2 regions of the Kitasatospora sp. NPDC018058 genome follow, and region 2 is predicted to be linked to the other one. Evidence: predicted binding sites of a transcription regulator. Region 2 holds the regulator's gene; the other holds the start of a gene.
The links. The regulator HrcA, encoded in region 2, represses chaperone genes, less so after heat shock. The targets are predictions, from matches to a motif close to TTNGCACTCNGNNNNNCNGAGTGCNAA.
Positions count from the first base shown of each region.

Region 1: a site for HrcA is predicted at 7,367-7,393, ahead of groES (co-chaperone GroES). Genes of this name have one in related genera too.

Region 1 is NZ_JBIRFA010000011.1:140,580-155,609, forward strand. It holds gene guaB (IMP dehydrogenase) at 1-1,097, opposite strand, end outside; gene shbA (RNA polymerase sigma factor ShbA) at 1,349-2,065, opposite strand; gene ACH4E7_RS17820 (response regulator transcription factor) at 2,401-3,012, opposite strand; gene ACH4E7_RS17825 (WhiB family transcriptional regulator) at 3,578-3,904, shown strand; gene ACH4E7_RS17830 (LysR family transcriptional regulator) at 4,007-5,005, opposite strand; gene groL (chaperonin GroEL) at 5,172-6,803, opposite strand; gene groES (co-chaperone GroES) at 6,920-7,225, opposite strand; gene ACH4E7_RS17845 (hypothetical protein) at 7,474-7,806, shown strand; gene ACH4E7_RS17850 (hypothetical protein) at 7,803-8,105, shown strand; gene ACH4E7_RS17855 (SAM-dependent methyltransferase) at 8,102-9,289, shown strand; gene ACH4E7_RS17860 (polysaccharide deacetylase family protein) at 9,294-10,205, opposite strand; gene ACH4E7_RS17865 (hypothetical protein) at 10,285-10,545, opposite strand; gene tsaD (tRNA (adenosine(37)-N6)-threonylcarbamoyltransferase complex transferase subunit TsaD) at 10,542-11,648, opposite strand; gene rimI (ribosomal protein S18-alanine N-acetyltransferase) at 11,641-12,129, opposite strand; gene tsaB (tRNA (adenosine(37)-N6)-threonylcarbamoyltransferase complex dimerization subunit type 1 TsaB) at 12,153-12,809, opposite strand; gene ACH4E7_RS17885 (hypothetical protein) at 12,965-13,531, shown strand; gene ACH4E7_RS17890 (hypothetical protein) at 13,540-13,734, opposite strand; gene tsaE (tRNA (adenosine(37)-N6)-threonylcarbamoyltransferase complex ATPase subunit type 1 TsaE) at 13,891-14,385, opposite strand; gene ACH4E7_RS17900 (alpha/beta fold hydrolase) at 14,482-15,030, opposite strand, start outside.
Region 2 is NZ_JBIRFA010000013.1:105,440-120,469, forward strand. It holds gene ACH4E7_RS20055 (ribonuclease Z) at 1-630, opposite strand, end outside; gene ACH4E7_RS20060 (histidine triad nucleotide-binding protein) at 636-989, opposite strand; gene ACH4E7_RS20065 (RDD family protein) at 1,036-1,728, opposite strand; gene ACH4E7_RS20070 (S41 family peptidase) at 1,844-5,095, opposite strand; gene ACH4E7_RS20075 (16S rRNA (uracil(1498)-N(3))-methyltransferase) at 5,190-5,939, opposite strand; gene dnaJ (molecular chaperone DnaJ) at 6,025-7,167, opposite strand; gene hrcA (heat-inducible transcriptional repressor HrcA) at 7,242-8,276, opposite strand; gene htpX (zinc metalloprotease HtpX) at 8,545-9,465, shown strand; gene ACH4E7_RS20095 (hypothetical protein) at 9,501-10,085, shown strand; gene ACH4E7_RS20100 (DUF3097 domain-containing protein) at 10,117-10,950, shown strand; gene ACH4E7_RS20105 (Uma2 family endonuclease) at 10,941-11,498, opposite strand; gene hemW (radical SAM family heme chaperone HemW) at 11,539-12,768, opposite strand; gene ACH4E7_RS20115 (AMP-dependent synthetase/ligase) at 12,827-14,749, opposite strand.

The sequences.
Region 1 (15,030 bases), on a different contig from region 2:
AGCATCACGGTGTCGGCACCGGCGGCCAGCGCCTTGCCGATGTCGCCCGAGTACTGCAGGCCACCGTCGCCGATGACCGGCACGCCGGCCGCCTGGCAGGCCTGGGCGGCCTCGTAGATGGCGGTGATCTGCGGGACGCCGATGCCGGCGACCACGCGGGTGGTGCAGATGGAGCCGGGGCCGACGCCGACCTTGACGCCGTCCACGCCGGCGTCGATCAGCGCCTGGGCGCCGTCGCGGGTGGCGACGTTGCCGCCGACCACGTCGACCTTGACGGCCGACTTGATCTTGGCGATCCAGGCCAGCGCGTTGTGGCTGTGGCCGTGCGAGGTGTCGACGACCAGGAAGTCCACGCCCGCCTCGACCAGGGCCTGGGCCCGGTCGAAGGCCTCGGCGCTGGCGCCGACCGCGGCACCGACCAGCAGACGGCCCTCGGCGTCCTTGGCGGCGTTCGGGTACTGCTCGGCCTTGACGAAGTCCTTGACGGTGATCAGGCCCTTGATCCGGCCCTCGTCGTCGACCAGCGGGAGCTTCTCGATCTTGTGGCGGCGCAGCAGCGCCATCGCGTCCACGCCGGAGATGCCGACCTTGCCGGTGATCAGCGGCATCGGGGTCATGATCTCGCGGACCTGGCGACTGCGGTCCGACTCGAAGGCCATGTCACGGTTGGTGACGATGCCCAGCAGCTTGCCGGACGGGTCGGCGATCGGCACCCCGGAGATGCGGAACTTGGCGCACAGCGCGTCGGCCTCGGCCAGCGTGGTGTCCGGGCCGACCGTGATCGGGTCGGTGACCATGCCGGACTCGGAGCGCTTCACCAGGTCGACCTGGTTGGCCTGGTCCTCGACCGACAGGTTGCGGTGCAGCACGCCGACGCCACCCTGGCGGGCCATCGCGATGGCCATCCGCGACTCGGTGACCTTGTCCATCGCCGCGGACAGCAGCGGGATGTTGACGCGGACGTTCCGGGAGACCCGCGAGGAGGTGTCGACCTGGTTCGGCAGCACCTCGGAGGCCCCGGGCAGCAGCAGGACGTCATCGAACGTGAGCCCGAGCATGGCGAACTTCTCGGGTACGCCTGCGGCGTTGTAAGACATTTGGGGGGTACCTTCCGTGGCCGGCCTAATCCGCTCACGCCCTGAGGGAGGGGGCGCGTTCATCGCTCACTCGCGCAGACCGCCGAAAGCCGGGTGGGTTCGGAGGAACCTCCAAGGGAACCCCGTGTGCACCCGCGAAACTTTGGCAACCTGCCCAGGCGCCGATACCCCATGGTACTGGCACCGCGAATGTGCCTCGTGTGCCCTTGACAACAACCCTCCCCCGTGGCTCATTCCACGTGGTCGAGGGCTCAGGACGATTCCTCGGCGAGCGCCCGCAGCCGGCTGAGCGCCCGGTGCTGGGCCACCCGGACGGCGCCGGGCGACATCCCGAGCACCTCACCGGTCTCCTCCGCCGACAGCCCGGCGGCCACCCGAAGCAGCACCAGCTCACGCTGACGGGCCGGCAGGTTGGAGAGCAGCTCCTTGGCCCAGGCCGCGTCGCTGCTGAGCAACGCCTGCTCCTCCGGGCCGAGCGCCTCGTCCGGCACCTCCGGGAGGTCGTCCTGCGGCACGACCGTCGAACCGGGCCCGCGCATCGCGGCCCGCTGCAGATCGGCGATCTTGTGCGCGGCGATCCCGTAGACGAAGGCCTCGAACGGCCGCCCCTGGTCCTTGTACCGGGGCAGCGCGCACAGCACCGCGACGCAGACCTCCTGGGCCACGTCGTCCACGTGGTGCCGGGCCCCGCCGGGCAGCCGGACCAGCTTGGCGCGGCAGTAGCGCAGCGCGAGCGGGTGGACGTAGGCGAGCAGGGCGTCGATGGCCGGGCCCTCGCCGCGGACGGCGGCCGCGACCAGTTCGCCCACCAGGGGCGAGCCGCCCGTACCGAGCACCGGCGGGCGGCCCGGTCCGGCCCCGGCATCGGGGCCGCCGGAATCGGCGTACGACGGATCGTGGCCCGGGCCCGAGGGCTGGGCCTCACCCGGGTCCGCCTGGCCGGCCGCACCGGCGACGTCGTCGCGCATCGGTCCATGGTGCCTGGTCGATCGGGAAAACGCGGCACCGCGTCCGGAGTTGTGCACCGGAACGTTATGCGCTGTGGCACCGCGCGGTGTGCCGCGCACCACCGGCCCCTCCTGCACCGTCCCGCCTCCCGCCCCGCCGCCGTAGGTGGTTCCGTCCGTCGCGCCGTCCGCCGAGTGTCCTGCGGCTGCGTGGTTCGCCGCAGTGCCTGTCCGCTGGTCCCCGAGGTGCTCCACTCCTCCATGGTGCAACCTCGGGACCGTAACGTCACACGCCCGTGCGGTTCCCGCTCCGGGAATCGATGGCGGCGCGCCCGGGCCGACGGCGCCGCCGGTGGTCAGCGGACCAGGCCCCAGCGGAAGCCCAGCGCCACCGCGTGCGCGCGGTCGGAGGCCCCGAGCTTCTTGAACAGCCGTCGGGCGTGGGTCTTGACGGTGTCCTCGGACAGGAACAGCTCGCGGCCGATCTCGGCGTTGCTGCGTCCGTGGCTCATGCCCTCCAGCACCTGGATCTCACGCGCCGTCAAGGTCGGCGCCGCGCCCATGTCGGGACTGCGCAGTCGGCGCGGGGCGAGCCGCCAGGTCGGGTCGGCGAGGGCCTGGGTGACGGTGGCCCGCAGCTCGGCGCGCGAGGCGTCCTTGTGCAGGTACCCGCGGGCACCGGCGGCCACCGCCAGGGCGACACCGTCGAGGTCCTCGGCGACGGTGAGCATGATGATCCGGGCGCCCGGGTCGGCGGACAGCAGCCGCCGGACCGTCTCGACCCCGCCGAGGCCGGGCATCCGGACGTCCATCAGGACGAGGTCGGACCGGTCGGCCACCCAGCGGCGAAGGACCTCCTCCCCGTTCGTCGCGGTGGTGACCCGGTCCACACCGGGTACGGTCGCGACGGCGCGGCGAAGCGCCTCGCGGGCGAGCGGGGAATCGTCGCAAACGAGAACGGAAGTCATGACCGTCGTCCTCCGCAGCTGATCCGCGTCACGTTGAGCCTCCTGGCTGGTACGAACCTCTCCGACACGGCCGATCGGCGACAGACTTCGTCCTGATCGCCCCGACTTGCCCGCGATCGTTCCCGACGTCCGGCGCCCGCTAACCGCCTCCGCACTTCCAACGACCGTCACTCGAATGAGTTACGGCCTTCGGGCCATCCCCACCACTGTACGTGGCCAACCCATTACCGATCAGCCGCATCGCGGTGCACACGCCGCACTTTTGCGCAGCTCGCGCGCGGTCGGCGTACGACCCGCACACCGGTGCGGCGTGTCGCGCGCCTGTCGGCCACCCGATTGCCGCACCCCGCGCCCATCGAAAGCCCTTGCCCGGTTTGCCCGTTTTTATAGCTTTCTCATGGTCATTGACTGTTGTGCCAGTGTGTGGGTGACTTGTCCATGGAGTTGCCTTAAGTCATATTTCCAGGTGTCCATACCAGCGCGGGACGCCCCGCCGGGCACCGCTCGGCACCAGCCCGCCGAGCACGCCCGGCCGACGGCCGACCGCTTCCGAAGGGAATGAGCCATGGCAGATTTCTCCCGCCTCCCGGGTCCCAACGCGGACCTCTGGGACTGGCAGCTCTCGGCAGCCTGTCGTGGCGTGGACAGCTCGCTCTTCTTCCACCCCGAGGGCGAGCGCGGGGCGGCGCGCAGTTCGCGTGAGGCCAGTGCCAAGGAGGTCTGCATGCGCTGCCCGGTGATCGCCGAGTGCGCCGCACACGCCCTGGCGGTCCGCGAACCGTACGGCGTCTGGGGCGGGATGACGGAGGACGAGCGCGAGGAGATGCTGGGCCGCTCGCGGCACCGCCTTGTGGAGGTCCCGCTGACCCCGCCGGCGGTCGCACAGCGCTAGACCCGCCTCGACGACACGCCGTGAAGAAACGATTCTTCGCGGCGCCTCAGGCTGCTCACATCACATCCGGCACCGGGCAGGCGGCAGCCCCGCCACCGACCGTCAGCGGTCGGCGGCCGCGCCCGCCAGGCGCTCCAGCATCAGCGCGACGGCCGGCACCTCGGCCAGGTCCGGCAGGGTCAGCGCCACCACCTGGCGCACCGCCGGCACCCCGGAGGCCGTCCGCACCGGCACCGTCGACACGCCGTCAGGGCGCACCGACTGCAGCGCCAGCCGGGGCAGCACCGCCACCCCCAGCCCGGCCGCCACCAGGCCGACCACCGCCGGGTAGTCGTCGGTCGCGAAGTCGATCCGGGGCTCGAAGCCCGCCCCGGCGCACAGCTCCACCAGGTGCCCCCGGCACTGCGGGCAGCCGGCGATCCACTGCTCCCCCGCCAGCTCGGCCAGCTCCACCGGCCTGCCCCGCCCGGCCAGCGGGTGGGCGGCGGGCAGCACGCCCACCAGCGGGTCGTCCAGCAGCGGGGTGACCACCAGGTCGGACCAGTCGGTGCCGGCCGACAACTGCTGCGCCTCCAGGTTCGCCTCGGCCCGCGCCTCGCGCGGGGTACCGTGCGCGGGGGCCGACAGCGCGACGGCGCCGTCGGACTGCGGGTAGCGGAAGGCCAGCGCGATCTCGCACTCCCCGCCGCGCAGCATCGCCAGCGACTCCGGCGGCTCCGCCTCGACCAGCGACACGCGCACCCCCGGATGGCTGTCCCGCAGCCGGGCGACGCCGGGCGGCACCAGGGTGGAACTCGCGGTCGGGAAGGACACCAGCCGCACCCGCCCGGCCCGCAGCCCGGCGATCGCGGCCACCTCCTCCTCGGCGGCGGAGAGCCCGGCCAGGATCCCGGTGGCATGCTTGAGCAGGACCCGCCCGGCCTCGCTGAGCTGCATCCCGCGGCCCGAACGGACCACCAGCGGGGTGTCGACCGACTTCTCCAGGGCCTTCATCTGCTGGCTGATGGCAGGCTGCGTACACCCCAGCTCGCGGGCGGCGGCGGAGAAGGAGCCGGTGCGGGCGACCGCACGCAGGACGCGCAGATGGCGGGCCTCGATCATGCCTCAGTTATAAGGCAATCTTTGCATTCTGCAAAATTCTACTGATAGTTGAAGCCTGAAGAACGACCGCCGGGCGCACCCGCCCGGCAACGCCGGAGGCCCGGCCCGCCTCCCCGAGGGAGCGGACCGGGCCTCCGGTCAGGAGTTGCGGCTATCGCGCCGGGCCTCAGTGCGAGTGGCCGTGGCCGTGCGAGTGGCCGTGACCGTTCTCGGCCTCCTCCTCCTTCTTCTCCACCACGAGGGTCTCGGTGGTGAGCAGCAGGGAGGCGATCGAGGCGGCGTTCTCCAGGGCGGAGCGGGTGACCTTGACCGGGTCGATGACGCCGGCCTTCACCAGGTCGCCGTACTCGCCGGTGGCGGCGTTGTAGCCCTGGCCGATCTCCAGCTCGGAGACCTTGGAGGTGATGACGTAGCCCTCCAGGCCGGCGTTCTGGGCGATCCAGCGCAGCGGCTCGTGCAGCGCCTTGCGGACCACGGCGACACCGGTGGCCTCGTCACCCGACAGGCCCAGGCCGTCGTTCAGCACCTTGGCGGCGTGGACCAGGGAGGCGCCACCACCGGCGACGATGCCCTCCTCGACCGCGGCGCGGGTCGCCGAGATGGCGTCCTCCAGGCGGTGCTTGCGCTCCTTCAGCTCCACCTCGGTGGCGGCGCCGACCTTGATGACGCAGACGCCGCCGGCCAGCTTGGCCAGGCGCTCCTGCAGCTTCTCGCGGTCCCAGTCGGAGTCGGTCGCGGCGATCTCGCCCTTGATCTGGGCGACGCGGCCGGCCACGGCCTCGGCGTCACCGGCACCGTCGACGACCGTGGTCTCGTCCTTGGTGATGGTCACGCGGCGGGCGGTGCCCAGCACGTCCAGGCCGACCTGGTCGAGCTTGAGGCCGATCTCCTCGGAGATGACCTGGCCACCGGTCAGGACGGCCAGGTCGCCGAGGATCGCCTTGCGGCGGTCGCCGAAGCCCGGGGCCTTGACGGCCACGGCGTTGAAGGTGCCGCGGATCTTGTTCACGACCAGGGTCGACAGCGCCTCGCCGTCGACGTCCTCGGCGATGATCAGCAGCGGCTTGGTGGCACCGCCCTGCAGGATCTTCTCCAGCAGCGGCAGCAGCTCCTGGATGGAGGAGATCTTGCCCTGGTTGATCAGGATGTACGGGTCCTCCAGGACCGCCTCCTGCCGCTCCGCGTCGGTGACGAAGTACGGCGACAGGTAGCCCTTGTCGAACTGCATGCCCTCGGTGAAGTCCAGCTCCACGCCGAAGGTGTTCGACTCCTCGACGGTGATGACACCGTCCTTGCCGACCTTGTCGATCGCCTCGGCGATCAGCTCGCCGACCTGGGTGTCCTGGGCGGAGAGGGACGCGACGGCGGCGACGTCGTCCTTGCCCTCGATCTCGCGGGCCACCGAGAGCAGGTGCTCGGAGACGGCGGCGACGGCCTTGTCGATGCCCTTCTTCAGGGCGGCCGGGCCGGCACCGGCGGCGACGTTGCGCAGACCCTCGTTGACCAGGGCCTGGGCCAGCACGGTGGCGGTGGTGGTGCCGTCACCCGCGACGTCGTTGGTCTTGGTGGCGACCTCCTTGACGAGCTGCGCGCCAAGGTTCTCGTACGGGTCGTCCAGCTCGACCTCGCGGGCGATGGTGACACCGTCGTTGGTGATGGTCGGGGCACCGAACTTCTTGTCGATGACGACGTTGCGGCCCTTGGGGCCGATGGTCACCTTGACGGTGTCGGCCAGCTTGTTGACACCGCGCTCCAGCGAGCGGCGGGCGTCCTCGTCGAACTGCAGGATCTTCGCCATGTTCCCTATTCCCTCGGGGCTGCGGCCGCTTCGGAGGCCGCCGAACTAGGTGGACCAACGACCACGCCCCGGGCCACCGTCACTGAGGACGCGATCCGGGGCGGGGCGGGGACGTCTTACTTCTCGATGATCGCGAGGACGTCGCGGGCCGAGAGGACGAGGTACTCCTCGCCCTGGTACTTGACCTCGGTGCCGCCGTACTTCGAGTACAGGACGATGTCACCCACGGCGACGTCGAGCGGCAGACGCTGGCCGTCCTCGAAGCGGCCCGGGCCGACGGCCAGGACGACGCCCTCCTGGGGCTTCTCCTTGGCGGTGTCCGGGATAACCAGGCCGGAGGCCGTGGTGGTCTCGGCGTCGAGCGGCTGGACCACGATGCGGTCCTCGAGCGGCTTGATGGCAACCTTGCTGCTGGTGGTCACGTCCGAGCTCCCCTTCGGAGATTACGGGGTTTTCTAACGGGTAGGGGCGAACCTGCATGCCTGCCGTCGCGGGGGTCAGACACGCGTCTTCGCGTTAGCACTCCCCTAGTGGGGAGTGCCAAGGACGACCATAGGCCCGTGTTAGCACTCCGTCAACCAGAGTGCCAACGGCGCGCCTCCGGAACCCGTTCCGCGAATGAGTAGCCGTACTCATGTGCGAGGCGGAGCCCGGGTCGCAGACTCGTCCCATGACCGACACCCCGGCCCGCATCGGCCCGTCCCGGCTCAAGGACGCCACCTTCGCCCTACTGGCACTGCCCCTGCTGGGAATCGCACTCCCGTACGTCGTCTTCTCCTTCGTCGCGAGCTTCGGCAACGGCCCCGGCCGCGGCGACGAGGGCGACGGCAGCGCCTGGGCCTTCCTGGCCTACGGGATGCTCGCCGGCCCGGTGGCCGCCCTGGTGGCGGACATCGTGGTCGCCGTCCGCAGCCACCGCGCCGGCTACCGCTGCCTGCCGGTCGCGGCCTCGATCTCGCCCTTCGTCCTCCCGGCCGTCTTCTCCTCCGGCGTCCTCCGGTGAGCGCGCCACGGCCACGGATTCACTGGGGCGTCGACCTGCTGCTCGCCCTGACCGTCCTCCTGTCGATCGGCGGCGCGGCGTACATCGGCTTCTGGGCGGCCTTCGTCCTGGCGCTCTTCCTCCACTCCTGGGCCGCCGGGCTGGTCGTCTGCGTCGTCGGCACCCTTGTGGGGCTGGCGTTCACCGTCCGGGGCACCTGGCGGACCGGCTACCGGATCACCCCGGTCGTCGCGGCGGCCGCACCTGTGCTCGGGCCGCTGCTGATCTGGCCCGCCGTCGGCCTCAACATCCTCGGCTGACCGGTCAGAATGGGCCCGTGGACACCGAGAACCTCCAGCCCCTGCTGACCCCCGAGGGCCAGGCCCTGCTCGCCGAGTTGCGCGAGTTCACGCCCGAGGAGGAGCTGGCGCTCGCCACCCGGCTGCGGCGGGAGCATCCGGCGGAGCTGGTGTCGGCGGCGTTCGGGCAGGCGCGGCTGCGGCAGCGGGCGCGGGCGAAGTTCGGGGCGGACGCGGACCTGATGTACTTCACGCCCAACGGGGTCGAGCAGTCCACCCGGCGCAGTGTGGCCGAGTGGCGGGCGCGCCGGTTCGCCCAATTGGGGGTACGACGGCTGGCGGACCTGTGCTGCGGCATCGGCGGGGACGTGCTGGCGCTGGCCCGGGCCGGGATCGAGGTGCTGGCGGTGGACAAGGACCCGGCGGCCTGCGCCGCGACCGCGGCCAACGCCGCCGCGCTGGGCCTGTCCGAGCTGGTCCAGGTGCGCTGCGCGGACGTCGCCGAGGTGGACGTCACCGGCTACGACGCGGTGTTCACCGACCCTGCCCGCCGGACCTCGCGGGGCCGGGTGTTCGACCCCGAGGCGTACGCCCCGCCGCTGTCCTGGGCGATCGAGGCCGGGCGGCGGACCCCGATCGGCGCGCTGAAGGTGGCACCGGGCATCCCGCACGAGGCCGTCCCGGCGGACGCCGAGGCCGAGTGGGTCTCCGACCACGGGGACGTCAAGGAGGCGGTGCTCTGGTTCGGCACCGAGGCGGCCCACCCGCACCGCGCCACCCTGCTGCCGCAGGGCGCCAGCCTGGCCGGCGGCGACCTGCCCGACCCGCCGGCCGGACCGGTCGGGCGGTACCTGTACGAGCCGGACGGCGCGGTGATCCGGGCCCACCTGGTGGCCGAGGTGGCCGAACAGGTCGGCGGCCGGCTGATCGACCCGAAGATCGCCTACCTGACCTCGGACGAGCTGGTCGCCACCCCGTACGCGCACGCCTTCGAGCTCACCGACGTGCTGCCCTTCCACATCAAGAAGCTGAAGGCGCTGCTGCGCGAGCGTCAGGTCGGCACGGTGGTGATCAAGAAGCGCGGGATGGCGATCACCCCGGAGGAGCTGCGCCGTCAGCTCAAGCCCTCCGGGCCGAACACCGTCACGGTGATCCTCAGCCGCACCGACCACGGACCGCTGATGATGCTCGGTCAGCCGGTCTGAGCGGTTACGACGCCGGCGCCTGGATGTAGTCGTCCAGCCGGGCCACCGAGAAGCCCTGCTCCTGGATCCGGGCCAGCAGGTCGGCGAACATCTGGGTCATCGTGGCGCCCTTGAGCTCCTTGGGGCCGCGGAAGTGCGCCAGGATGATGTCGCCGGGCTTCAGCTTCTTGTCGGCGGCCTGGTACTGCATGTCGTGGATCTGCATCGACTCGCGCCAGAGCACGATCGCGCGCGGGCCGCACTGCTGCACCGAGGTGTTGAGCATCGGGGTGTTGGCGCCGTCGCCGAACGGCGGGCGGAACAGCAGCGGGGCGGTGCCGTACTGCTGGGTGAGCGCGGCCTGGTCGTCGCAGATCTCGGCTTTCTGCTTGTCCGCCGGGAGCTTGCTCATCACCGGGTGGGTGACGGTGTGGTTCTGGATGTGGTTGCCGAGCGCCTGGAGCGGCTTGAAGTAGCCGTAGTCGTTCTTGACGATGTCCTTGGTCAGGAACATCGTGATCGGCACCTTGAGGTCGGTCAGCATCTCGACGAACTTCGGGTCCTTCTCGGCGCCGTCGTCGATGGTGATGAAGACGACCTTGTCGCTCGTCTTCACGTCGCTGATCACCGGTACGGTGCCGGTGCGTTCGAGCTTGATCGGCTTGTCGGCGGGCGGCGCGGGGGCCGGGGCGAGCGGCTTGAGGTTCCACTTCGCCCAGGCCGCGGCGTCGCCCTCGGCCGGGGCCGCCCCCGGCGTGGTGGCCGCGGCGGTCGGCGCGGCGCCGCCGGACGGCGGGGACGCGGCCGCGGTGGTCTTCGTCGCGGCCGGGGCGGCACCGCCGCCGTCCCCGTTGTCGCCGCACGCGGTGGCGAAGGCCAGCAAGGCCAGCGCCCCCGCCGCGTACGTCCTGGTCCTGCTCCGCCCGTCCCTGCTCACCGCACCGCGCTCCCGATCCCGTCCGGCTTTCTCTCAGCTATGCACGGTAGCGGGCACGGCGGCGGTTCCCGACCACCGTCTACTCGACGTACTCGCTGGTGAAGGACCAGCGGTGCACCGGGCGGCCGAGCAACTCGGCCGGCGGGTCGGCGACCGGTACCGGAGCACCGCTCCACCAGGTGATCAGCAGCACCCGCTCGCCCGGGGCGGAGAGCAGCTCAAGACGCTCCAGGCCGGCCGCGCCGCGGACCGCCGGCAGCGCGGACTCCCGCACCCAGGCGGCGAGTTCGTCGCCCCGATGGTCCGCCGCCCGGGCCTCCCACATCGCGGCGACGGTCATGCCGCGCCGCCGCCGAGGGCGTCGTAGGCCTGGCCGTGGAGGTCGCCGTGCCCGATGTCCGCGGCAGGGACGTGGACGTCGGTGACGGGCAGCGAGGAGTCGGCCGACAGGTCGAAGGCGGAGGGCGTGCGGTCGCGCCACACCATCTCCGCGCCCAGCGCGGCCACCATCGCGCCGTTGTCGGTGCACAGGCCCGGCCGGGGCACCCGCAGTCGGATGCCGGCCCGGTCGCAGCGCTGCTGGGCCATCTCGCGCAGCCGGGAGTTGGCCGCGACGCCGCCGCCGATCATCAGGTGGTCGACGCCGTTGTCCTTGCACGCCTTGACGGCCTTGCGGGTGAGCACGTCGGTGACCGCCTCCTGGAAGGAGGCCGCCACGTCGGCGATCGGCACCTCCTCGCCGGCCCGGCGCTTGGCCTCCACCCAACGGGCGACGGCGGTCTTCAGGCCGGAGAAGGAGAAGTCGTACTCCGGGTCGTTCCTGCCGCTCAGGCCGCGCGGGAAGTTGATCGCCTTGGGGTCGCCCTCGCGGGCCGTCCGGTCGACGATCGGGCCGCCGGGGAAGCCCAGGCCGAGCACCCGGGCGACCTTGTCGAAGGCCTCGCCGGCCGCGTCGTCGATGGTCGCGCCGAGCGGGCGCACGTCGCTGGTGATGTCCTCGCTGAGCAGCAGCGAGGAGTGCCCGCCGGAGACCAGCAGGGCCATCGTCGGCGAGGGCAGCCGGCCGTGCTCCAGCTGGTCGACGCAGATGTGCGAGGCGAGGTGGTTGACCCCGTACAGCGGCTTGTCCAGCGCCCAGGCGTACGCCTTCGCGGCGCTGACGCCGACCAGCAGCGCGCCGGCCAGGCCGGGGCCGGCGGTGACGGCGATGCCGTCCAGGTCGCTCGCCTTGATCCCGGCGGTGTCCAGGGCGCGTTGGATGGTCGGGACCATCGCCTCCAGGTGGGCGCGGCTGGCGATCTCCGGGACGACGCCGCCGAAGCGGGCGTGGTCGTTGACGCTGGAGGCGACCGCGTCGGCCAGCAGCGTGGTGCCGCGCACGATGCCGACGCCGGTCTCGTCGCAGGAGGTCTCGATGCCGAGGACGAGCGGTTCGTCAGCCATGGCGGGTGTCCTCAATGTCCTTCGGGTCGGTGCTGTCAGTGCTCGGGTGGTCGAGGCGCATCACCAGCGCGTCGACGTTGGCGGGCTGGTAGTAGCCGCGCCGGATGCCCACCGGTTCGAAGCCGTGGCGCTCGTACAGCCGCTGGGCGCGCGGGTTGTCCACCCGTACCTCCAGCAGCAGTTCGGCGCAGCCGCGCCGGGCGGCCTCGTGGATCAGGTCGGTGAGCAGCGCCGTGCCGAGGCCGGCGCCCTGGTGGCGCTCGTCGACGGCGATGGTCTGGACGTCGCCCTCGCCGGCGATCTCCATCAGTCCGGCGTAGCCGACGATGGTGCCGTCCCCGGTGGTGGCGACGGTGTAGTGGCGGGTGCCGCCGGGGTGGGCCTCGGCGAGTTCGGACCAGTACATCCCGTGGGACCAGGCGTCCTCGGGGAAGAGCCTGAGTTCCAGCTCCATCACCGGCTCGATGTCCCACCAGCGCATCGGGCGCAGGGTGGTGCCGTGGTTCACGCCGGGAGCACCGCCTTGTAGCCTGCGGGCACCTGGGCGTCCGGGCGGCGCAGGTACAGCGGGAGGTTCGGCAGCAGCTCCCGCCCGGCGGCCAGCTCGGCGGCGGCGAAGCCGGCGAGGGCGCCGGCCGAGACGTGCTCGGGGCCGTGGGCGCCGGGGAAGGCGTCGGGGTAGAGCAGCGCGCCGGCGCCCACCGAGCGGGCCGGGGGCGTCAGCTCGGCCGGGCGGTCCACGCCGGGGCCCTCGGTGCGGCGGCCCTCGGCGTCGTAGGAGGCCCAGTAGACCTCCTTGCGGCGGGCGTCGGTGGCCACCGTGAACGGCTGCCCGGTCAAGCCCTCGGCGCGGGCCTGGAAGGCGATCGCGTCCAGGGTGCAGACGCCGTGCACCGGCAGCCCGAGCGCGTGGCCGAGCGCGGCGGCGGTCACCAGGCCGACCCGCAGGCCGGTGTACGGGCCCGGGCCGACGCCGACGGCGATGCCGGTGAGCTGGTGCTTGTCCACCCCGGCAGCCCGCAGGACCTGGTCGATCGCGGGCAGCAGCAGTTCACCGTGGCGTCGGGCGTCGACCTGGTGGGTCTCGGCGAGGACGGCCGTGCCGTCGTGGACGGCGGCGGTGACGGCGGGGGTAGCGGTGTCGAACGCGAGCAGCAGCACGGGTCAAGGTTAGACCGACGTTGAGCCGACCAGACGATCGAGCTGGTGTCCCCATCCGGAACACACGTGCTGGGCGCTGCCGACCGGCCGGGGGGACCTGGCACGATTAGGGCGGTACGTACAGAGGACGGCGGCGGGAGCGGCACGTGGCGAAGATGGGTCCTGGAGTGGTGGTCACGGGGTTGACCCTGGGGGCCCTGGCGGTGGTGAGCCTGCTGGCCTTCCAGGCCAACGGCGCGCAGGACCGCGCGGGCGGTGCCCGCCCCACCGCCGCGGTGACATCGACCGGGCCGGCCGCCTCGGCGACGCCGAGCGCCTCGCCCACCCCGACCGCCCCGGCCCTGCCGGCCAGCTCGGGCAGCGGCACGCGGGTCGTCTACTCGGTGGGCAGCCACTACGTCTGGCTGGTCGACCCGAAGAAGAACCCGCAGGTCGCGGCCACGTTCCTGGTCACCCCGGGCACGGTCGAGCCGACCCCGGGCAGCTACTCGGTGTACAGCCGCACCCCGATCGGCACCGGTACCGACGGCCGGCAGATCGAGCACGTGGTGCGCTTCTCGCAGCACAACGGCGTGGTGTTCGGCTTCAGCTCGGCGGTGGACGGCGCGACGCCGACCGCCGACCCGAAGGCCAAGACCGGCGGTATCCGCAGCGGCCGCGCCGACGGGCAGCTGCTCTGGGACTTCGCGCCGAACGGCACCAAGGTGGTCGTGGTCGCCTGAGCCGGGCGTCAGGCAGCCCGGGGTGTCTCCGCCTCGGGCTGCTCGGCCTGCCGCGGCTGCGGTTCGGGCGGGGTGGACACCGCCTCGGCGGCTGCGCAGGCGGCCAGCAGCGCCCGCATCGGCGCTCCCGGAACGCGGCGGGCGGACTCTCCGGTCCCGGTGCCGCGCGGGGCGCGCTCCGGGGCGGGGGTGGGGCTCGACATGGCGCCTCCCTAGTTAGGCAGACCTAACCGCAGCACCCATCCCACCACGCCCGGCGCCCCGCCCGCAACACCATGCCGACAGGGTGTCGGCAAAACGGGGAACGGCCGGGGCCCGCCCGCGAACACCCCGCGGGCGGGGGTTCGAAGACCGGACCTTCAGGCGAGCTTCTCCAGCTCCACATCCGCCCAGCGCTCTCCGATACCGGTCAGCACCACCCGGCGCGGGTCGTGGTCCTCCCCGGCGGTGTCGCCGATCGCCCGCTCGATCCGCACCTCCAGCCGGTCCTCGGACAGCCGCTCGACCTTGCCCTCGCCCCACTCGACCACGATCACCGAGTCCGGCAGCGAGACGTCCAGGTCGAGGTCCTCCATCTCGTCCAGGTTCCCGCCCAGCCGGTACGCGTCCACGTGCACCAGGGCCGGGCCGCCGACCAGCGAGGGGTGCACCCGGGCGATCACGAAGGTCGGCGAGGTCACCGCCCCGCGGACCTGCAGCCCCTCCCCCAGGCCCCGGGTCAGCGTGGTCTTCCCCGCCCCCAGCTCGCCGGAGAGCAGCACCAGGTCACCCGGCCGCAGCAGCGCGGCCAGCTCCCGGCCGAGCCGGCCCATCCGTTCCGGAGTGAGGACGGTGAGAGTGGCGTGCGAGCCCATGCGCGTGTCTTGCCCTTCGGTCCGTAGCGGCGCGCCGACCACCGGCCGCCACCGCTACCGTGCCACATCGCCGCACCCCGACGCGGCGGGCCGGGGTCAGGCGGGGTCGGCGACCGGGTTCGGCTCCGGTTCCCGGGGCCGCTCGCTGGCGAGCTCCAGGACGGCCGCCGGCAGCGGCGCGGCACCGGCGAACCCGGCGGCCCGGCACAGCAGCCGCGCCAGCTCGTGGTCGACCAGCCCGGGGCGCTCCAGCAACACCAGGTGCCCGGCGTCCTCGACCAGCACCAGCTCGGCGCCGGGCAACCGTTCGGCCATCGCCTCGCTGTGGGTCGCGGGCGTCAGCAGGTCCTTCGTCCCGGCCAGCACCAGGGCCGGCAGGCCGCGCAGGGCGTTCAGCGCCTCGTACTTCTCGTGCGCGCCGAACACCGGGTAGAACTCGGCGACCACGTCGATCGGGGTGGCGTCCAGCAGTTGCTCGGCGAAGCGGACCACGCCGGGGTCGACGTCCTTTCCGCCGAAGGAGAACTTCCGGTAGAAGACGGCGGCCACGTCCGAACCGACCCGCCTGGTCGCCTCCACCAGCTCCACCTGACGGCCCAGCAGCCGTATCACGCCGGGCGCGACCTTCTTGAACAGCTTGGCGCC
Region 2 (15,030 bases):
GGTGTCCATCACGAAGGCGAACTTCTGGCCGAGCCTGGGCTCGCTGACCTGGTCCAGGGTGACCGTCCGGCCGTCCACCTCGATCGCGCCCTCGTGCTGCAGCCGGCCCACCGCCGGGCCGAAGACGCCGAACCCGGCGAGCCGCTCGGGCACCAGGCGGCGGCCGTCCGGCTCGGACAGCCGGTAGCCGAAGGACTCCACGGGGTGGTCCAACCGGATCGCGTCCAGCGCGAAGCGGGCGCCGGGGGCGGGCAGCGGGCCCGGCTCGTCGATCGGCCGGGGCCGCAGCACGGCCGTCTCGTGGTACGCGGTGGCGTGCCGCAGCCGCTCGAAGTAGACCTCGCCGGAGGCCGGGAAGTAGACGTCGACCGGGTGCGGGACGCGGTCGAGGTTGATCCGCTGGATCACCCCGGCGAGGCCCAGGCAGTGGTCGCCGTGGAAGTGGGTCACCGCGATCCGGGTGATCTGGGTGGCCGAGACCCCGGCGTGCAGCATCTGCCGCTGGGTGCCCTCGCCGGGGTCGAAGAGCAGGCCCTCGCCGTCCCAGCGCAGCAGGTAGCCGTTGTGGTTGCGGTGCCGGGTGGGCACCTGGCTGGCGGTGCCGAGGACGACGAGTTCGCGCTGGGACACGTAGGTCAGACCATGCTCTCGGTCATGTGCGTGCCGCCGAGCAGGTGGACGTGGGCGTGGAAGACGGTCTGCCCGGCGCCCGCACCGGTGTTGAAGATCAGCCGGTAGTCCTCGATGCCCTCGTCCCTGGCCACCGCGCCCGCCTCGGCGAGCAGTTCGCCGGCGATCTCCGGCTCGGCCGCGGCCAGCGCGGCGGCGTTCGGGTAGTGGACGTGCGGGATGACCAGGACGTGCATGGGGGCCTTGGGGGCGATGTCGCGGAAGGCGAGGGTGCGCTCGGTCTTGCGCACCACGGTCGCCGGGATCTCGCCCGCCACGATCTTGCAGAACAGGCAGTCGGGCTGCGGCTCGCCGGCCATCGGCTTCTCCTCGCGTCAGTGGGTTCGTGGGCCGTACGGGCGCAGCCTAGCCGAGCCGTCCGACCGCTTGCTGATACTCCTGCAGGTGCTTCCAGCGCACCGAGCGCATGCCGACGATGTCCCCTTCCGACACCTCGAAGTCCTCGGAGAGGAAGACGACCGCCAGATAGACGAAGCCGAGCAGCCAACGCCGGGTTAGCCGCCACGTGTTGGGGCGCATGACGCGCTTTCGGCGCACCACCCGCATGGCCAGGATCCCCTTGCCCACGCTGAAGCCGGTGAGCCGGGCGAGCACCACCTGGTTGAGGAACGAGGCGAGCAGGCCGACCCCCAGCAGCGTCACGAAGTAGGGCACCGCCGGGCCGCTGCTGTGGTGGACGGCGTGGCCGGCCGCGTGCGCGACCGGCTTGGGGCGGCTCGCCGCGTCAGCGGCGTTGGCGGCGGCGAAGCCGAGGCCGACCGCGAGGACGAAGTCGAGCACGATCGCCAGGAAGCGCCGACCGCCGCCCGCCTCCTTGGGACACGGCGGGAGCGCGGGCTGCGCCTGTGGGTAGGGGCTCTGGCCGTGCGGCGGGTACGGGTTCCGGCCGTACGGCTGCGGCGGCTGGGCGTACGGCTGGGGCTGCGGCGGCTGGGCGTACGGCCCCTGCGCGTACGGGTTCGGCCCGTAGCCGTTCTGCGGCGGCTGCTGCCCGTAGCCGTTCTGCGGGTACTGCGGCGGCGGATAGCCCTGCGCCATGTGCTCCCCCGTGAGCTGTCGATCAAGATCCCGATCAAGGACAGCCCCGCATCCTACCCAGGCCCCGGAGCGGGGAGTCGGCCCCACCGACTTCCCGCTCCTCACCTTCACATCGTCACGCCCAGGGCAGCGGCGGCGCCGTCCGGGCCGGGGTCTGCGCCAGGGCCGCCAGGGCGATCCGCACGCCCTCGGCCAGCTGCGGGTCCTCGCCGGCCGCCCAGTGGTGCGGGGCGAACGGCACCTCGACGTCCGGGTCGACGCCGTGGTTCTCCACGCCCCAGCCGTAGTTCTCCAGCCAGAACGAATACTTGGGCTGGGTGACCAGGGTGCCGTCGACCAGCCGGTAGCGGCTGTCGATGCCGATCACCCCGCCCCAGGTGCGGGTGCCGACCACCGGGCCGATCCCGAGCGCCTGGATGGCGGCGTTGACGATGTCGCCGTCCGAGCCGGACAGCTCGTTGGCGAGCGCGACCACCGGCCCGCGCGGGGCGTCCATCGGGTAGGGCACCGGGTGGTCGGTGTCCCGGATGACGTCCCAGCCGACGATCCGGCGGGCCAGCTTCTCGATCACCAACTGCGAGGTGTGGCCGCCCCGGTTGTCCCGGACGTCGACGATCACGCCCTCCTTGGCCATCTCGGTGGTCAGGTCGCGGTGCAGCTGGGCCCAGCCGGCCGTCTGCATGTCCGGGATGTGCAGGTAGCCGAGCCGGCCGCCGGACAGCTCGCGCACCGCGGCCCGCCGCCCGGCCACCCAGTCGTGGTAGCGCAGCGCCTCCTCGTCGGCGAGCGGGACGACCACCGGGTTGCGCTGGTCGGTGCCGTCCTTGCCGGCCACGGTCAGCTCGACCGGCTGCCCGGCGGTGCCGGCCAGCAGCGGCGCCGGGCCGGTGACCGGGTCCACCGGGCGGCCGTTGACGGCCAGCACCGCGTCGCCCGGGCGGATCGCGGCGCCCGGCGCGGCCAGCGGCGACCGGGCCCGGGGGTCGGAGGACTCGCCGGGCAGGATCCGGGCGATCCGCCACTGCCCACCGTCCTTGACCAGGTCCGCACCCAGCAGGCCCTGGCGCCGGGCCGGCTCGGTGTAGCGGCCGTGGGGGATCACGTAGGCGTGCGAGGTGCCGAGTTCGCCGTGCACCTCCCAGAGCAGGTCGACCAGTTCGTCGTGCGAGCCGACCCGCTCGACCAGCGGCCGGTAACGCTCCAGTACCGCGGCCCAGTCCACGCCGCCCAGGTCCGGGCGCCAGAAGTTGTCCCGCATCAGCCGGCCGTTCTCGGCGTACATCTGGCGCCACTCGGCGGCCGGGTCGACGGTCACCCGCAGCCGGGCGAGGTCGACGGCGGTCTCGTCGTCCTCGCCGCCCGCCTTGTGGTCGGCCGGGACGATCCGCAGCTCGCCCTCGTCCAGCACGGCCACCCGGGTGCCGTCCCCGCTGACCGCGAACCCGTCGACGCCGTGCACCAGTTGCTCGGCGCGGCGCTTCCTGAGGTCGAAGCGCTCCAGCACCGGGCGCGGCCGCTCGTCGTCCAGCGAGGCCGCCTCGTCGCCGAGTTCGCCGAGCAGCGGCACCCTGGTCCACAGCACGCCGTCCTTGGCGGCGCGCAGCGTGTGGAACCGGCCGCCCTCGACCGGGAACGGGACGATCCGGTCGGCGATGCCGTCCAGGTCCACCCTGGTCGCCGGGGCGGCCTCGGCCCCGCCCTCCTCGCCGTCCGCCTTCCGCGCCTTGGGCTCGTCCTCCTCCCCGCCGAGCGGCCGCCCGGCCCGCTGCGGTCCGAACGGGGACGGCGTGTCGGCGGCCAGCGTGATCAGGTACGGGCGGCAGCCGTTCGGGAAGGACAGGTCGAAGACGTGCGCGTCGTAGACCGGGTCGAAGTTGCGCACCGACAGGAAGGCCAGGTAGCGGCCGTCCGCGGTGAAGGCGGGCGAGGTGTCGATGAAGCGCTGCTGGGTGACCTCGCTGACGGTGCGGGTGGCCAGGTTGGCCAGCACGATCTGGCGCAACGAGTACGGGCCCACCCCGTGCACCGGGCGGGACCAGGCCAGCCAGGCCGAGTCCGGGCTGAACGCCAGCCCGCTCACCTCGCCGTCGGTGCTGCGCTCCAGCTCGTGCACGGCGCCGTCGGCCAGCGCCACCAGCAGCACCCGTCCGTCGTGCACGCCCAGCGCCGCCTGCTTGCCGTCCGGGGAGACCACCAGCGAGTTGACCCGGCCGAGCCGCCCGGCGGCCAGCCGGCGCCGCTCGGCGCCGTGCACGGCCGGGGCATACTCCAGCGCGTCCTCGCCTTCGGCGTCGGACACCCAGAGCACGCCCTGGGCGCCGTCCTCGCCCGGCACCACCCGGGCCAGCCGCGCGCGCACGCCCGGGGTCTCGTCCAGCACCCGGGCCGGGCCCTCGCGGTGGGTCAGCCAGTGCACGCTGCCGCGCACCACCACGGCGCCGGCCCGGCCGGTGCGGTCGGGGGCGACGGACTCCAGCCAGTGCGCGGCGTGCACCGGGCGGGGGCGGCGGCCGGTGCGCGAGCCGGCCAGCCGGATGTCCAGGCGGCGCGGCTCGGCGCTGTCCAGGTCGTCCAGCAGCCACAGGTCGCCGGCACGGTGGAGGACGACCCGGGTGCCGTCGGTGCTCGCGTTGCGGGCGTAGAAGCCGTCCGGGTCACCGGTGTGGCGGCGCAGGTCGGAGCCGTCCGGGCGGCTGGACCACAGCTCGCCGACGCCCTCGTGGTCGGACAGGAAGGCGATCCGACCGCCCTGGGGAGAACCGGCCACCCACAGCGGGGAGTCGAGCTGCCCGCCCAACTCCTCGTGCACGCGGGTGAATTCGTCCCGGCCGAGCCACAACTTGCCCGCCCGGCCGCCCCGGTAGCGCTTCCACCAGGCCGGCTCGCGGTTGTTGACGGTGACCAGCAGCACCCTCTCCCCGTCCGGCTCGAAGGCGAGCCCGCCGACCGGCCCGTACGGCAGCCGCACCGCCTCGCCGCCGTCCAGCGGCACCGCGTGCGCCCAGCTGCGGCGCTCACTGGCCTCGCCGGCGCCGGTGGTGGCGATCGGGCGGCCGTCGGCCGTCCAGCCCTGCACCCGGGTCTGCTCGCTGCCCCAGTGGGTGAGCCGCCGGGACGGCCCGCCGTCCACCGACACCACGTGCACCTCGGGGGCACCGTCCCGGGTGGAGGAGAAGGCGATGTGCCGCCCGTCCGGGGAGAACCGGGGGTGGTGCACCGGCAGGTGATCGGCCGTCAGCCGCCAGGCCCGGCCACCGCCCAGCGGGGCCAGCCAGAGGTCGTCCTCGGCGACGAAGGTGACCAGGTCACCGTGCAGATGGGGATGGCGCAGATAGGCGCCCGCAGAGGTGCTCAGGGAGTCCGTCACGCCGCCAGCGTAGGCAGGTGCGGGTACGAGCCGCCCCGTTTTCCGCAACTCCCGACCCGGCGTGCGGGGGTTACGCCCAGCGGCCGGTGCGCCCCTACGCCCAGCGGCCGGTGCGCCCCAGCAGCAGCGCCCCGGCGGCCACCCCGGCGGTGGAGGTGCGCAGCACCGAGGGGCCCAGCCGGTAGGGCTTCGCGCCCGCCTCGGCGAAGGCGGCCAGCTCCTCCGGGGAGACCCCGCCCTCCGGGCCGACCACCAGCACGATGTCCCCGGCCGCGGGCAGCGCGGCGTGCGCCAGCGGCTCGGCACCCTCCTCGTGCAGCACCGCGGCGAGGGAGGCCTGGGCCAGCAGCGGGGCCAGCTGCCTGGTGGTCATCAGCTCGCGCACCTCGGGGAAACGCAGCCGGCGGGACTGCTTGCCCGCCTCCCGGGCGGTGGCCCGCCACTTGGCGAGCGCCTTGGCGCCGCGGTCGCCCTTCCACTGGGTGATGCAGCGCGAGGCGGCCCAGGGGATCACCACGTCCACGCCGACCTCGGTCATGGTCTCCACGGCCAGCTCGCCGCGGTCGCCCTTGGGCAGCGCCTGGACGACGACGATCCGCGGCGCCGGCTCCGGCTCCCGGCGCACGGCGGCCACCGTGACGTCGATCGCGTCCTTGCCGAGCACCTCGGCGACCGTCCCGTCCACGCCGAGCCCCAACCCGTCCGCGAGGGTCACCGCCTCACCGGCCTCCAGCCGCTTCACCGCGGCCGCGTGCCGCCCCTCCGCCCCGTCCAGGCGCACCAGCGCCCCGGGCACGGCGGCGGCGATCCGCTCGGTCGCGACGACGAAGACGGGGGCGGTCATGGGGTGGTCCTCCGGAGGGGGTGGGCGGAACAGGAACGCGAAGGGGGTGTCGGGGCCCTGACCCCGACACCCCCTCCCGGACGGTCTACCGGCCGTTGAAGGCGTCCTTCAGGCGCGAGAACAGGCCCTGCTGACCCGGCGCGAACTGACCGGACGGGCGCTCCTCACCGCGCAGTACGGCGAGCCGGCGCAGCAGCTCCTCCTGCTCGGGGTCGAGCTTGGTGGGCGTCTGCACCTCGACGTGCACTATCAGGTCGCCCCGGCCGCCCCCGCGCAGGTGGGTGATGCCCCGGCCGTGCAGCGGGATCGACTGACCGGACTGGGTGCCGGGCCGGATGTCGACCTCCTCCAGCCCGTCCAGGGTCTGCAGCGGCACCTGGGTGCCGAGCGCGGCGGCCGTCATCGGGATGGTGACGGTGCAGTGCAGGTCGTCCCCGCGCCGCTGGAAGACGCTGTGGGTGGTCTCGGCGATCTCGACGTACAGGTCGCCGGCCGGGCCGCCGCCGGGGCCGACCTCACCCTCGCCGGCCAGCTGGATCCGGGTGCCGTTGTCGACACCGGCCGGGATCTTGACGGTCAGGGTGCGGCGGGCGCGGACCCGGCCGTCGCCGGCGCACTCCGGGCACGGGGTCGGCACGACGGTGCCGAAGCCCTGGCACTGCGGGCAGGGGCGGGAGGTCATGACCTGCCCCAGGAAGGAGCGGGTGACCTGGGAGACCTCGCCCTTGCCGCGGCACATGTCGCAGGTCTGCGCGGAGGTACCGGGGGCCGCGCCCTCGCCGTTGCAGGTGGTGCAGGTGACGGCGGTGTCGACCTGGAGTTCCTTGGTGGTGCCGAAGGCGGCCTCCTCCAGGGTGATCTCCAGCCGGATCATGGCGTCCTGGCCCCGGCGGGTGCGCGAGCGCGGGCCACGCTGGCCGGCCGCGGCGCCGAAGAAGGCGTCCATGATGTCGGAGAAGCCGAAGCCCGCCGCGCCGGCGCCGAAGCCGCCCGCGCCACCACCGCCGCCCGGCGACAGCGGGTCGCCGCCGAGGTCGTAGACCTGACGCTTCTGCGGGTCGGAGAGCACCTCGTAGGCGGCGTTGATCTCCTTGAACCGCTCCTGCGTCTTCGGGTCCGGGTTGACGTCCGGGTGCAGTTCGCGTGCCAGGCGCCGGAACGCCTTCTTGATCTCGTCCTGCCCCGCATCCCGTCGGACGCCGAGTACCGCGTAGTAGTCCGTGGCCACCAAATGCTCCGCTTGTTCCGCCTGTAGTAGTGCGACTGGACACCGCCGTTACTTATGTAACAGCGGCCTGCTTGCTACGACTCGGCCAGGATCTGACCCACGTACCGTGCCACTGCTCGCACCGCCCCCATTGTGCCCGGGTAGTCCATCCGGGTCGGACCGATCACACCCAGTTTGGCCACGCTCTCGTCGCCCGAACCGTAGCCGACCGACACCACCGAGGTGGAATTCAGCCCTTCGTACGCGTTCTCCCGCCCGATCCGGACCGTCATCGCGGCGTCCGTGGTCTCACCCAGGAGGCGAAGCAGGACGACCTGCTCCTCCAGGGCCTCCAGCACCGGCTGGATGGTGAGCGGGAAGTCGTGCCCCAACCGGGTCAGGTTGGCCGTGCCGGCCAGCATGATCCGCTCCTCGTTCTGCTCGGCCAGCGCCTCGAACAGGGTCGCCAGGACCGTGCTGACGGTCGGCCGGTCGATCTGCTCGAAGGTGGCCGGCAGCTCCTCCAGCAGGCCCGGGACGTCCGGCAGCCGCTGGCCGGCCGCCCGCACGTTGATCCGCGCGCGCAGATCGGCCAGGACCGTCTCGCCGACCGTGCCCGGGCAGTCGACCATCCGCTGCTCGACCCGGCCGGTGTTGGTGATCAGGACCAGCATCACCTTGGCCGGAGCCAGCGCCACCAGCTCGATGTGCCGGACGGTGGAACGGGTCAGCGAAGGGTACTGGACCACGGCGACCTGCCGGGTCAGCTGGGCGAGCAGCCGCACCGTGCGGGCGACCACGTCGTCCAGGTCGACGGCGCCGTCCAGGAAGTGCCTGATCGCCCGCCGCTCCGGGGCGCTCATCGGCTTGACCTCGGCCAGCTTGTCGACGAACAACCGGTAGCCCTTGTCGGTGGGGATGCGCCCCGCGCTGGTGTGCGGCTGGTGGATGTACCCCTCCTCCTCCAGCGCCGCCATGTCGTTGCGCACGGTGGCCGGGGAGACCCCGAGGTTGTGCCGGTCCACCAGGGCCTTGGAGCCGACCGGCTCCTCGGTGCCCACGTAGTCCTGGACGATGGCACGCAGAACGGCGAGCTTGCGGTCGTCCAGCTGGCGGACCTCACCGGCCATGGGGCACGCACCTCCGTCTTCGCACGTTGTCCGTCTGTGATGCTGCGGGCCGCTCCCGGGAAGGACCCCGACCCTGGCACTCTGCGCACACGAGTGCCAGAACCGTACCTGCCAGTGTAAGGCCCGGGTCCTTTCGCAGGAACGGCCCGCCCGGGGTGATCCTGCCCGCAGTTCGCGGCGGGGCCGCGACACTCCCCGTGCACGGGATGGTGCTCGGGGACCGTCCGGGTGGCAGCATCGAAAGCGACGGCGAATGGAGGAGCAAGCGATGTCGAGCTCGGGCCAGCACACCCGTTTCGCGCCCGACCGCGGCCTGACCGGCCGCATGGTCGCGACGATGTTCGTGATCGGGCTGCTGTACGTCGGTTTCACGGGCCTGCTGATCGCGCTGCTGCGCGGGGCCTGGCCGCTGATCGTGCTGATCTCCGGCGGGCTGTTCGTGGCCCAGTTCTGGTTCAGCGACAAGATCACCGAGCGGGCGATGGGCGCCCACCAGGTGACCGAGGAGCAGTACCCCCAGCTGCACGGCACCATCGACCGGCTCTGCGCCCTGGCCGACATGCCCAAGCCTCGCGTGGCGGTCGCCGACAACGACATGCCCAACGCCTTCGCCACCGGCCGCAACCCGCAGAACGCGGTGGTCTGCGTCACCACCGGTCTGCTGCGCCGGCTCGAACCGGAGGAACTGGAAGGCGTCCTGGCGCACGAGCTGTCGCACGTCGCCCACCGGGACGTCGCCGTGATGACCATCGCCGGCTTCCTCGGCGTGCTCGCCGGGGCGATGACCCGGATCGCCGTGTACGGCGGGTTCATGGGCGGCGGGCGCAACAACAACGACCAGAACGCGGCCATCGTGGCGCTGATCGTCCCGCTGGTGTCGATGGTCGTCTACGCGATCAGCTTCCTGCTCACCCGGCTGCTCTCCCGCTACCGCGAGCTGGCCGCCGACCGGGCCGCGGCCCAGCTCACCGGCCGGCCCAGCGCCCTGGCCTCGGCCCTGACCAAGGTGACCGGACAGATCGCGGCCATCCCCACCGAGGACCTGCGCAAGTCCCAGCCGTACAACGCCTTCTGGTTCGCCCCCGCGCTGAGCGCCCGGGAGACCGCCTCGCAGCTGCTCTCCACCCACCCGTCGCTGGAGAAGCGACTGGCACAGCTGGCGAAGATCTCCGAGCAGCTCGGCCGCTGATCACCGCCTGATCCGAATGATCCGAAAGGACCGCCGTGGGATTCCTGGACGCCCTGTTCGGCCGCACCAAGCCCGTCAAGCCCGACCTCGACCAGCTGTTCGGTGTGCCGTCCGCCGCGCTCACCCTGGAGGCCGGGGCCGGGTTCACCCCCACCGGGCTCGGTTCGGTCTGTTTCGCGGCCGTGGAGGGCGCGGCCTTCGTCCAGGTCGAGCAGCAGGTCCGGGCGCTGCTGGACGCCGACACCGAGCGCGGCGGCGTGCCGGTGGAGGCCTCCAAGGACGGCTACGGCTACTCCTGGCTGCTCACCCGGCACCGGCCCGAGGAACTGCCGGAGCTGGTGAACGACCTGCACGCGGTCAACAGCGAGCTGGAGGCGAACGGCTTCGGGCCGCAGCTGCTCTGCTCGCTGGTCTGCTTCCGCAACCCGGAGGGCCAGTCGCTGGCCCTGGTCTACCTCTACAAGCGCGGCACCTTCTACCCCTTCGCCCCGATGCCCGGCGGCGGCGAGCGGCGCAACAGCCCGCTGGAGCTGCAGGTCAACGCGATGCTGGGGAACGACCTGCGGCTGGAGAAGGACCTGAGTCGCTGGTTCCCGGTCTGGGGCGCGCCGGGCCTCTGACGGTCCGTCCGCCATCCCTATGATCACCCGTATGCGCAGCCGCCAGTACGGACCAGACCTGACCCCGCCGTGGAAGAAGCAGACCCCCGCACCGGAGGTGCCCGCCGAACGGGACCTGGTGGTCGAGGAGGTGACCACCGGCTTCTGCGGCGCGGTGGTGCGCTGCGAGAAGACCGCCGAGGGGTTCACCGTCACCCTGGAGGACCGCTTCGGCAAGCGCCGGGTCTTCCCCCTGGTCCCGCGCGGCTTCCTGCTGGAGGGCAAGGCCGTCACCCTGGTGCGCCCCACCGGCCCGGCCCCCTCCCGTGCTCCCGGCCGCACCGCCTCCGGCTCGATCGCCGTCCCCGGTGCCCGCGCCCGGGTCGCCCGCGAGTCCCGCATCTACGTCGAGGGCCGGCACGACGCCGAACTGGTCGAACGGGTCTGGGGTGACGACCTGCGCATCGAGGGCGTCGTCGTCGAGTACCTGCGCGGCATCGACGACCTCCCCGCCATCGTCGCCGACTTCGCCCCCGGCCCCGGGCGCCGCCTCGGCGTCCTGGTCGACCACCTGCTCCCCGGCACCAAGGAACACCGCATCGCCGCCCAGGTCACCGGCGACTCGGTGCTGGTCGTCGGCCACCCCTACATCGACGTCTGGCAGGCCGTGAAGCCCGCCTCCGTCGGCATCCCCGCCTGGCCCGCCGTCCCCCGCGGCGAGGACTGGAAGGAGGGCACCTGCCGCCGTCTCGGCTGGCCGGTGGACACCCCGGCGGCGTGGAAGCACATCCTGTCGAAGGTGAACAGTTACAAGGACCTGGAACCCGAGCTGCTGGGCAAGGTGGAGGAATTGATCGACTTCACGGCCCTGCCGGGTCAGGAGTAGGTCTGGAACTCCGAGGTGTCCAGGGTGATGCCGAGCAGATCCACCGGAATGGGCTCGCCGAACTTGGTGGTCCGCGCGGACACGTAGTCCGGCAGCCCTGAGGCGCTCGACCGGGTCGGCTCGGTCAGCAGCACACAGACGGCCTTGATCGGGTCGATGATCAGATAGACGGGAATCGCGCCCTCGGCGTACAGCTCCCGTTTGGTCTGGTAGTCACGGAGGACGCTGGCCCTGGAGACGACCTCGACCACCAGAGTGAGGACGGGCGCGGGAATCAAGCGGCCCGGCCCCTCGAAGGCGTCCCGCTCGAACACGACCAGATCCGGCTGCGGCTCGCTCGTCAATCCGGGAAGATCGATGTCCTGTGTGGTCAGACGGTGCCACCCCGCCCGGGGGATCTGATCCCGAATGGCTTCGACAATGATGTTGTGGACCATGTCCGGCCCGGCCGTCATCACGATTTCCCCCCTGATGAGCTCGACCTTGAAGCCTTCCGGGACCTCCAGGTTCTCGAAGATCCCCGTCACCCGGTCATCGATGGCGGTCATTGCGCGCTCCCTCCGACGGCTGACCCCGCGTTAACGACACTCAGTCCACCAGGTCACGTACGACCGCGTCCGCCAGCAGCCGCCCCTGGAGGGTGAGGGCGGCGCGGCCCTGCTCGTAGGGCTCGGGGGCGAGGAGGCCGTTGGCGAGGGCTACGGAAGCGGCCTTGCGGCCGGTGTCGGTCAGCAGGTCCAGGGCGACGCCCTCCACCAGGCGCAGTTCCAGCAGGATGCGTTCGACCCGGCGGTCCTCGTCCGTCAGGACCTCGCGGCCCAGCGCCGGGGTGCGGCCCTCGGCGAGGGACCGGGCGTAGGCGGCGGGGTGCTTGGCGTTCCACCAGCGGACACCGCCGATGTGGCTGTGGGCGCCGGGGCCGGCGCCCCACCAGTCGGCGCCGGTCCAGTAGAGCTCGTTGTGGCGGCAGCGGCCCTCGGGGGTGGTGGCCCAGTTGGAGACCTCGTACCAGGAGTAGCCGGCCGCGCTGAGCGCCTGCTCGGCGATGAGGTAGCGGTCGGCGTGCACGTCGTCGTCGATCATCGGCAGTTCGCCGCGCTTGACCCGGGCGGCCAGCCGGGTGCCCTCCTCGACGATCAGGGAGTACGCGGAGACGTGGTCCGGTCCGGCCCCGATCGCCGCCTCCAGGGAGGCCCGCCAGTCGTCGTCGGACTCGCCGGGGGTGCCGTAGATCAGGTCGAGGTTGACGTGCTCGAAGCCGGCCGCGCGGGCCTCGGCCACGCAGGCCTCGGGGCGGCCCGGGGTGTGGTGGCGGTCGAGCAGCCGCAGGACGTGCGGGCGGGCGCTCTGCATGCCGAAGGAGATCCGGTTGTAGCCGCCCTCGCGCAGCTCGGCCAGGTACGCCGGGTCGACGGACTCCGGGTTGGCCTCGGTGGTGACCTCGGCGTCCGGGGCGAGCCCGAACTCCTCGCGCAGCGCGGCGAGCATCTTCACCAGGTCGCGGGCGGGCAGCAGGGTGGGGGTGCCGCCGCCCAGGAAGACGGTCCGCACCGGGAGGTCCACGTCCCCCAGCACCTTCCGGGCCAGCCTGATCTCGGCGACCACGTTGTCCGCGTAGGTCTCCTGCGAGGCGACCGCACCGGAGGAACGCAGCTCGGTGGCGGTGTAGGTGTTGAAGTCGCAGTAGCCGCAGCGGCTGGCGCAGTACGGCACGTGCAGGTAGAAACCGAACGGCCGCCGCCCCAGCCCGGTGAGGGCGTGCGCGGGCAGGGAACCGTCGGACGGCACCGGTTCGCCGTCGGGGAGTGCGGAGGGCATGACCCCATTGTCCCGTACGGCCCGACCGAACACGCGGGCCGTACGGGAGCGGGGCGGATCAGGCCTCGTTGGCGCCCGCGTACATCGCGGCCACCGCGTCCGCGTAGGTCCGCTCGACCACCGGGCGCTTGATCTTCAGGCTCGGGGTCAGCTCGCCGTGCTCGATGTCGAGGTCGCGCGGCAGCAGGTGGAACTTCTTGATCGTCTGCCAGCGCTGCAGGTCGGCGTTGACCCGCTTCACGAAGCCCTCGATCAGCTCGCGCACGGCCGGCTCCTCGGCCAGTTCGGCGTAGCTCCTGCCGGCCAGGCCGTGGTCGGCGGCCCACGGCATCAGCACCGACTCGTCCAGGCCGATCAGCGCGGTGCAGAAGTTGCGCCCGTTGCCGATCACCAGGATGTTGCTGACGAACGGGCAGAGCGCCTTGAACTTGCCCTCGACCTCACTGGGCGCCACGTACTTGCCGCCGGAGGTCTTGAACAGGTCCTTCTTGCGGTCGGTGATCCGCAGGAAGCCGTCGGCGCTCAGCTCGCCGATGTCCTCGGTGTGGAACCAGCCGTCCGGCTCCAGCACCTCGGCGGTCTTGTCCGGCAGGTTGTGGTAGCCGCGCATGACGCCGGGGCCGCGCAGCAGGATCTCGCCGTCCTCGGCGATCCGCACCTCGGTGCCGGGCAGCGGGCGGCCCACCGTGCCGATCCGCACGTCCTCCTTGCGGTTGACGCAGGAGCCGGCGCTGGTCTCGGAGAGGCCGTAGCCCTCCAGGATCGGCACCCCGGCGCCGAGGAAGAAGTAGCCGATCTCGGGGGCGAGCGCCGCGCTGCCCGAGACGGCGCCGCGCAGTCGGCCGCCGAAGGCCGCCCGGATCTTGGCGTACACCAGCTTGTCGGCCAGCGAGTGCTGGAGCCGCAGGCCCAGCGGGGCGGTCTCGGCGCCGGTGGCGACCCGGCTCTCCTGGACGGCCCGGGCGTGCTCGCGGGCGACCTTGGCGGCCCACATGAAGATCTTGTACTTGGCGCCGCCCTCGGCCCGGGCCCGGCCGGCGATGCCGTTGTAGACCTTCTCGAAGATGCGCGGCGCGGAGGCCATGACGGTCGGCCGGATGGCCGGCAGGTTGTGGATGATCCGGTCGACCCGGCCGTCCACCGCCATCACGTGGCCGGTGGCGATCTGGCCCGAGATCAGCGTCTTGCCGAAGACGTGCGACAGCGGCAGCCACATGAACTGGACGTCGTCGGGGCCCAGCAGGCCGCTGGCCTCCTGCGCCCGACCCTCGTACGCCCAGCAGTCGTGCACCAGGCGCACGCCCTTGGGGCGGCCGGTGGTGCCGGAGGTGTAGATGAGGGTGGCCAGCTGCTCCTTGTCGAGCGCGGCCACGGCCTTCTCGATCGCGTCCGGGTGCTGCTCCAGGTACTCCGCGCCGCGCCGCTCCAGCTCGGCGAGGGTGAGCAGCTCCAGCCCGGCCGTCTCGGGGGTCTCGGCGGGCTCGTCGAAGAGGATGACGGTGCGCAGCTCGGGCAGCTGCTCGATCTGGCCGACGGCCTTGGCCAGCTGGGCGGCGTTCTCGGCGAACAGCGCCTTGGAGCCGGAGTCGGAGAGGATGAAGGCGGTCTCGTCGGCGTTGGTGCTGGGGTAGACCGTGGTGATGGCGGCGCCCGCGCACATGGCCCCGAGGTCGGCGATGATCCATTCCAGCCGGGTGGAGGAGGCCAGCGCGACCCGGTCCTCGGCCTGGATGCCGAGCGCCATCAGGCCGGCCGCCACCGCCTTCACCCGGACGGCGGTCTGCGCCCAGGTGAGCGAGCGCCACTGCTCGGCGCCCGGGGCGCCGTCCGCGGCGTGCTCGTCCACCGGGGCCGGGTAGCGGTACGCCTCGGCGTTCGGGGTGGCGGCGACGCGCTCAAGGAACAGGTGGGCGACGGAGGCCGGACGCCCGGCGACCAGGTCGGCACTGCCGGAGTCGATCAGGGACTGCGCGGAACTCAACGAGGACCTCCGGGGGCGGGTGGCCGTCTGGGGGATTGCGGCGTCCGTGGGGGCGGCCGCCGGGCCCCGGTTAACCTGAGCGGTACCGGCCAGTAACAAGGGCGTAGTCAGCAGCCTAGGGGGAAACCGGTCATTCCGTAAGAGGGCGAGGCCGGCTGGCACGGCTTCGCGGCGCCGGTGCCCCGGAAGGGGGGCGCACGGACGGCCCGTCCGCACCCGCGTCGCGGGGCACTTTGGCAAAGGCCCGGCAAACCTCAGTCGGACAGCCCTCGAATCGTCTG